Regions from separate parts of the Massilia violaceinigra genome, predicted to be linked through region 1. Evidence: riboswitches for the same ligand, from Rfam matches in the RefSeq annotation. Region 1 holds a riboswitch; the other holds the start of a gene.
What was found. Region 1 has a riboswitch for glycine ahead of gcvT (glycine cleavage system aminomethyltransferase GcvT). Riboswitches for the same ligand answer to the same signal wherever they lie in the genome.
Positions count from the first base shown of each region.

Region 2: linked by a shared signal. The riboswitch ahead of CR152_RS06120 (D-amino acid dehydrogenase) and the one ahead of gcvT (glycine cleavage system aminomethyltransferase GcvT) in region 1 are both predicted to bind glycine.

Region 1 is NZ_CP024608.1:4,824,335-4,827,740, forward strand. Features, by position in the region: gene gcvH (glycine cleavage system protein GcvH) at 1-152, opposite strand, end outside; gene gcvT (glycine cleavage system aminomethyltransferase GcvT) at 215-1,333, opposite strand; glycine riboswitch at 1,406-1,511, opposite strand; glycine riboswitch at 1,530-1,615, opposite strand; gene CR152_RS21125 (ATP-dependent Clp protease proteolytic subunit) at 1,753-2,313, shown strand; gene CR152_RS21130 (hypothetical protein) at 2,489-2,767, opposite strand; gene CR152_RS21135 (methyl-accepting chemotaxis protein) at 2,975-3,406, opposite strand, start outside.
Region 2 is NZ_CP024608.1:1,342,681-1,346,086, reverse strand. Features, by position in the region: gene rtcR (RNA repair transcriptional activator RtcR) at 1-1,517, shown strand, start outside; glycine riboswitch at 1,637-1,744, shown strand; glycine riboswitch at 1,745-1,854, shown strand; gene CR152_RS06120 (D-amino acid dehydrogenase) at 1,911-3,143, shown strand; gene CR152_RS06115 (hypothetical protein) at 3,269-3,406, shown strand, end outside.

The DNA.
Region 1 (3,406 bases):
AAGACCTTGCCCACTTTCGGCAGTTCGACGAAGACGATGTCGCCCAGCGCGTCCTGCGCATATTCGGTGATGCCGACGGTGAGGGTGCCGTCAGCTTCGGCACGCACCCATTCGTGGGACTCGGTGTATTTCAGGTCGGCTGGGATGTTCATAATGTTTGCTCCAAGAGGTCGCGGTCGATGTAAATACTACTAATTGGTGTGTGTTGCCCCGATCAGGCAGCGAGGATTTTACCGTTTCGCACGAACGGCAGCTTGACGACGCTGGCGGCCAGCTTTTTGTCGCGGATTTCGACGTGCACGGTGTCGCCCACGGCCACGCCCATCGGCACGCGCGCCAGGGCGATCGCTTCCTGCATGGTCGGGCTGAAGGTACCGCTGGTGATTTCGCCGGTGCTGCCGTCAGCGGCCACCACTTTCTGGTGCGCGCGCAGGATGCCGCCTTTTTCGCGCAGGATCAGGCCCACGAACTGAAAATTCTGGCCCATCGCTTTGAGCGCGGTCTTGCCGATGAAGTCGCGCTCGGCGAGCAGGTCGACGGTCCAGGCCAGGCCGGCGTCGAGCGGGTTGACCGTGTCGTCCATGTCCTGGCCGTACAGGTTCATGCCCGCTTCCAGGCGCAGCGTGTCGCGCGCGCCCAGGCCGGCCGGCTTGACGCCGGCGGCCACCAGCGCGTTCCACAGCGCATCGGCCTGGGAAGCGGGGAAGGCCAGCTCGAAGCCGTCTTCGCCGGTGTAGCCGGTGCGCGCCACCATCACTTCGCCGAAGGCGGTGTCCTTGACGATGACGGCGTTGAACGGTTTCAGGGGCTCGGAAGCGGCCTGGGTGGCCGGCAGCACCTGCCACACCCTGGCGCGCGCGTTCGGGCCCTGGACGGCGATCAGCGCCATCGGATCAATGCCGTCGCGGCGCTGGGTGATGGTCACGCCGCTCCTGGTGGCGTCGTTCTGGGCGCCGATCCAGGCCACGTCTTTTTCGGCGGTGCCGGCGTTGACGACCAGGCGGAACCAGGTCTCGCTGAAGAAGTAGACGATCAGGTCGTCGATGACGAAGCCTTGCGGATTGAGCATGCACGAATACAGGGCCTTGCCGGCCACCTGCAGCTTGTCGACGTTATTGGCCAGCAGGGAGCGCAGGAAAGGGCGGGCGTTCTCGCCTTCGATATCGACCACGCACATGTGCGACACATCGAACATGCCGACGTCGCCGCGCACGGCCTGGTGTTCTTCGATTTGCGAGCCGTAGTTGACGGGCATGTCCCAGCCGCCGAAATCGACCATCTTGGCGCCGGCGGCGCGGTGTGCGGAATTGAGCGGGGTCGCTTTAAGCGTCATGGAATCCTCAAGGCAGAGTGAATGGGGGTACGACGAGCAGACGTGGAGCGGCTCTTGCCGTCCCTGAATGCTTCGCGCCCCTCTGTCCTTGGTACCTGAGAGATAGCGGATGATGCTCCGCCTGCCCCTTCGGTGGGCCGCCGGCATGGTGCCGCGGCCGCTCTCCAGAGTTCAGCCGGGGGCGCTGTGCGCCGCCGACCCCTGACCGGTCCTTTTGCCTGAGAGTTTTTGGGTGATGCCCCTTCGGCGGCAGCGTGCGCTGCCCTCTCCCGATCAAGACTGTGGAGGATATGCCAGCAGGGCGCAACTGTCAACCTTGCAGGGATGTCCTTTAGGGGGCGCACGAATGAGCTACCCATGGAAAACCATGGTCCGCCCGATTTGTTAAAATAATTCATCTACTTTGCGAGCATACAGCCATGAGCGAAGAAAAAACGATCCAACAGACCGATGCCTGGTTCACCTTGTCGGGCGATGTGAACAGCGATATGGTGCACCGCGTGTTCGAGGCGGTGTCCGGCATGAGCGAGAACGGCGTCGAAACGGCGCACGTGCTGATCCAGTCGAATGGCGGCTACGTCAGCGACGGGCTTTGCCTGTACAACTTCCTGTCGAACTCGCCTGTCAAGTTCGTCATGTACAACGCCGGGGCGGTGGCGTCGATCGCCGTCATCCTGTTTCTGTCGGGCGCGCGGCGCTACGCCAGCGAGACGGCGCGCTTCATGGTGCACAAGTCGCATGCGACGGCATCGCCCGGCGCGCGTCCGGATGCGCTCAATATCATCGTCGAAGGCTTGCGGGCCGACGATGCGCGCACCGAATCGATTTTGCGCAAGCACATCGAGCTGCTGCCGGAGCAGTGGGCGATCCACCAGTATTCCGACCTGCACCTGACCGCGCGCGATGCCAAGATCGCCCGCATGATCAATGACGTGGCCGACTTTGCGCCGCCGAAGGGTGTTCATATTCGCAATATCTGAACCAGTGAACCAGCCGTCGTGACTGCTCGTGCCGGTCACGATGGCTGGTTGCGGCGCGCAGTCAAAAAAAGAGCCTGTCAACGGCGGGGCCGGTGCAGACTCTTTCTATTGCTTCCTGTTTAAATAGCGCATGGCGCCGCCCGGAAACCCGGCGACGCCTGCGTCATGCTAGCGATCAGCGTTTGTCGCCGCCGCTTTTGCTGCCGCTGCTGCTGCCGGAATTCGATCCGGACTGCTTGCTGCCCGAACCCGAACCGGACTGTTTCGACCCGCTGTCCTTGTCGTCATTCTTATGGCTTTGACGGCCGGCTTCCACGTGCTGCTCATGGGTTCCGCCCTGGGTGCCGCCGCCGGAGCGCGAACCGCTGCCGGAACCTTGCGAGCCCGATTGCTTGTTCGAGCTGGAACTATCGCTTTGCTTGTTGCCCTGACCGCTTTTCTGATTCGAGTTCATGTTCATTCCTTTTGAAAGTTTGAAAATGTCGTGCTCGCCGGTGATGCTGAAGAGGCGCTCTCTTCAGCGTTGCCGGTAACATCATCATGCGAGCCGCACCGTTGAAGAGGTATCGGAATTCACCTTGCACTCGTGTAGGAGTAGTTCCTATAGGATTGCAACTAATGCACGGAAGAAATCGCTTCGTGGCGCGCGCTTAGCGCGCGCTCAGTGGCGCGGCGGCGTCTGTCCGGCGCGTGCCGCCTCGACCGCGGCGTTGACGGCGAGGATGGTGGTCTGGAAGGCCACGGCGTCGATAATCCGGCTCAGCCGGGCCAGCCGTGCCGCCGCATCGCCCGCGCCCGCACCTGCGGTCCGTGGCGCGGGCAAGGCGCGCGCCGCGTTGCGCTCGCCGTGCATGGCGAGCCCGGCGCCGGACTGCGCGCTGCGCTCGATGGCACGCACGATCAGCCCGTTGCCCGCCACGGTCGACGCCGCCGCCCCAGGCTTGCGCCGCACCGGCGCGGGAGTCGCTAGCATCGCTGCCTTGAGCCACAACCCGAGCAGCACGGCCCCGGCCGCGTTGGCGCCTATGCAAAACCAGACCCACAGGCGAGCCCCGGCGTACTCGGCCTCGGCGCGCGCGGCGCTGTCGTCGGC
Region 2 (3,406 bases), 3.5 Mb from region 1:
TCGCCATCACCCAGCACGAGGAATACATCGTCGACCGCTTCGAGATGCTCTTCAGCGGCAAATTCGGCCCGCTGGTGGACGCGGTCACGGCCGACATCGCCGCCGTCTCGCCCGAAACCACAGTCGTGCCGCACCACATTCCGATCAGCGACGCCTGGGATTTCGGCGAGGTCTACGGCGCCCTGTTCGACTTCGCCAAGACCTACCCCTTCGATCCGGATAACGAGGATTACTGGGTCCACATCACCACCGGCACCCACGTCGTGCAGATCTGCATGTTCCTGATGACCGAAGCGCGCTTCTTCCCCGGCCGCCTGCTGCAAAGCTCGCCGCCGCGGCGCCAGTCCAGCAAGGAGCCGGGCAGCTACGCGCTGATCGACCTCGACCTGTCGCGCTACGACCAGATCGCCCAGCGCTTTTCGCGCGAGCAAGCCGAAGGCGTGGCTTTCCTCAAGTCCGGCATCGCCACCCGCAACGCCCGTTTCAACACCATGATCGACGAGATCGAGCGCGTCGCCATCAAGTCGCGCGCACCCATGCTGCTGATGGGCCCGACCGGGGCAGGCAAATCGTTCCTCGCGCGCCGCGTGTACGAACTGAAGAAAACACGGCACCAGCTCGACGGCAAATTCATCGAGCTCAACTGCGCCACCCTTCACGGCGACGGCGCCGCGTCGACCCTGTTCGGCCACGTCAAAGGTTCCTTCACGGGCGCCGCCGCCGACCGCCCGGGCTTGCTGCGCAGCGCGCACAAGGGCTTGCTGTTCCTCGACGAAATCGGCGAACTGGGGCCCGATGAACAGGCAATGCTGCTCAAGGCCATCGAAGAAAAGCGCTTTCATCCGGTCGGCAGCGACAGCGAAGTGCAAAGCGACTTCCAGCTCATCGCCGGCACCAACCGCGATCTCGCCAGCGAAGTGGTGGCCGGGAGCTTCCGCGAAGACTTGTACGCCCGCATCAATTTGTGGACTTACGCCCTGCCCGGCCTGGTCGACCGGCCCGAAGACATCGAACCCAACCTGGTCTACCAGTTGAACCAGTTCAGCCAGGAGTACGGCCAGATGGTGCGCTTCAACAAGGAAGCGCGCGAGCGCTACATGCGCTTCGCGATGTCGCCCGAGGCGGTCTGGGCCGGCAACTTCCGTGACCTGTCGGCCTCGGTGACAAGGATGGCCACGCTGGCCGAAGCCGGCGGCATTTCGGACAGCATCGTCAGCGCCGAAGTGGCCAGATTGCAAAAACTGTGGCACCACTACACGCGCGCCCCAAGCGCGGCCGAGGTCAACCTGGCAGAACTGATGGGTGACGAGGCCGCCGCCGGCCTCGACCTGTTCGACGCCATGCAACTGGCCGCCGTGGTCAAGGTATGCCGCCATTCGGTCACCTTGTCGGACGCGGGGCGCAAGCTGTTTGCCGTCTCGCGCAGCGCCAAAAGCAAACCGAACGATGCCGACCGCCTGAAGAAATTCCTGGCGCGCTTTGCGCTCGAATGGGACCAGGTTTGCGGCAAATCGTAAAGCGAGCGCTCTGTCGGTATTGTCGAGGAAACAACACCTATCACTAAAAATGGTTGTATTGACGTCATTTTCTGCGGTATTCTGCATACATATGCTTATGGCATATTTAGCGCAATGCTAAGGCGTTATCGGGAGAGTCTGTCGGTTACAAGCTGGTCTTGTATGCCGACGGCGCCGAAGGAGCAACCGCCCCGGAATCTCTCAGGCAAAAGGACCGATAACCCATTTGAACTCTGAAGAGCCACCGGAAGTCGTCATCCGGTGCACCGAAGGAGCAAACCGGCCACGCATCGCGCGTTGCCGGTGAATCTCTCAGGTCCAGCACAGAGGGGGTAACCGACGCGCACCAGCGCGCGGACTCCCTATCTGACGTTTCTGGAACCCGGACGACACATGAAAACCATTGCAGTAATTGGCGGCGGCATCACCGGCGTCACGACCGCTTACGCCCTGGCGAAACGTGGCTTTGCCACGACGCTGCTGGAAAAACATCGCTACGCGGCGATGGAAACCTCGTTTGCCAACGGCGGCCAGCTGTCGGCCTCCAACGCGGAAGTGTGGAACCACCGCTCCACCATGCTCAAGGGCCTGAAGTGGATGTTCCGGCGCGACGCGCCGCTGCTGGTCAACCCCAAACCGAGCTGGCACAAGCTGTCGTGGTTCGCCGAATTTGCCGCCGCCATTCCCCACTACCGCCGCAACACGGTCGAAACGGCGCGCCTGGCGATTGCCGCGCGCGAGCACCTGTTTGCGTGGGCCGAGGCGGAGAACATCGACTTCGACGTCAAGCGCGAAGGCATCCTGCACATCTACCGCGACAAGGCCGGCTTCGAGCACGCCGCCACGGTCAGCAAGATGCTGGCCGCCGGCGGCCTCGCGCGCCGCGCGGTGACCCCAAGCGAAATGCGCGGCATCGAACCAACCCTGGCGGGCGACTACTACGGCGGCTTTTTCACCGACAGCGACGCCACCGGCGACATCCACAAATTCACCACCGGTCTTGCCGCCGCCGCCCGCCGCAACGGCGTGGACTGCCGCTATGGCATGCAGATCGGCGCCGTGCGCACCGACGGCCGCCACGCCCACGTCACTCTGGGCGACGGCGAGCGCACCCAGACCGAGACCTACGACGGCGTCGTCATCTGCGCCGGCACCGCCAGCCGCGCCCTGGCCGCGAGCCTGGGCGACCGGGTCAACATCTACCCGGTGAAAGGCTACTCGATCACGGTCAACCTGCCCGATGCCGCCAGCCAGGCCGCGGCGCCCACCGTCAGCCTGCTCGACGACGCCACCAAGCTGGTGACCAGCCGCCTGGGGACGGATCGCTTCCGCGTGGCCGGCACGGCCGAATTCAACGGCTTTAACCGCGACATCCGCGACGACCGGATTCGCCCTCTGATCGACTGGGTGCACGAATGCTTCCCGGGCGTGAACACGCGCAGCGTGATTCCGTGGGCCGGCTTGCGGCCAATGATGCCGACCATGCTGCCGCGCGTCGGCCGCGGCAAATCGCCCTGCGTCTTCTACAACACTGGGCACGGGCATCTGGGCTGGACCCTGTCGGCCGTCACCGCCGACATGATCGGCGACCTGATGCACCGTTCCCTCGATTTTCCAACGCACTGACGACGTGCGTTGACACTGGTGTCCGGCATGCGTGAATGCCCTTGTTGTTGCAGCACTCACCCCGTTTGGACAGGCGGGGTTCTTGTATCAATCTATGTGAGGAGAAGTCAATAATGCAAACAAAAATGCTCTCAGCCCGCACCATGCTCGCCGCCCTGCTGTGCGGCGCCAGCCTGGCCCTGGCCGGCGCGCCAGCAATGGCCCAGTCGGATGGAACCAGCACCTTTAAAGCGGTGCCAAAGCGCGCCGCCGCGGCGGCGCAA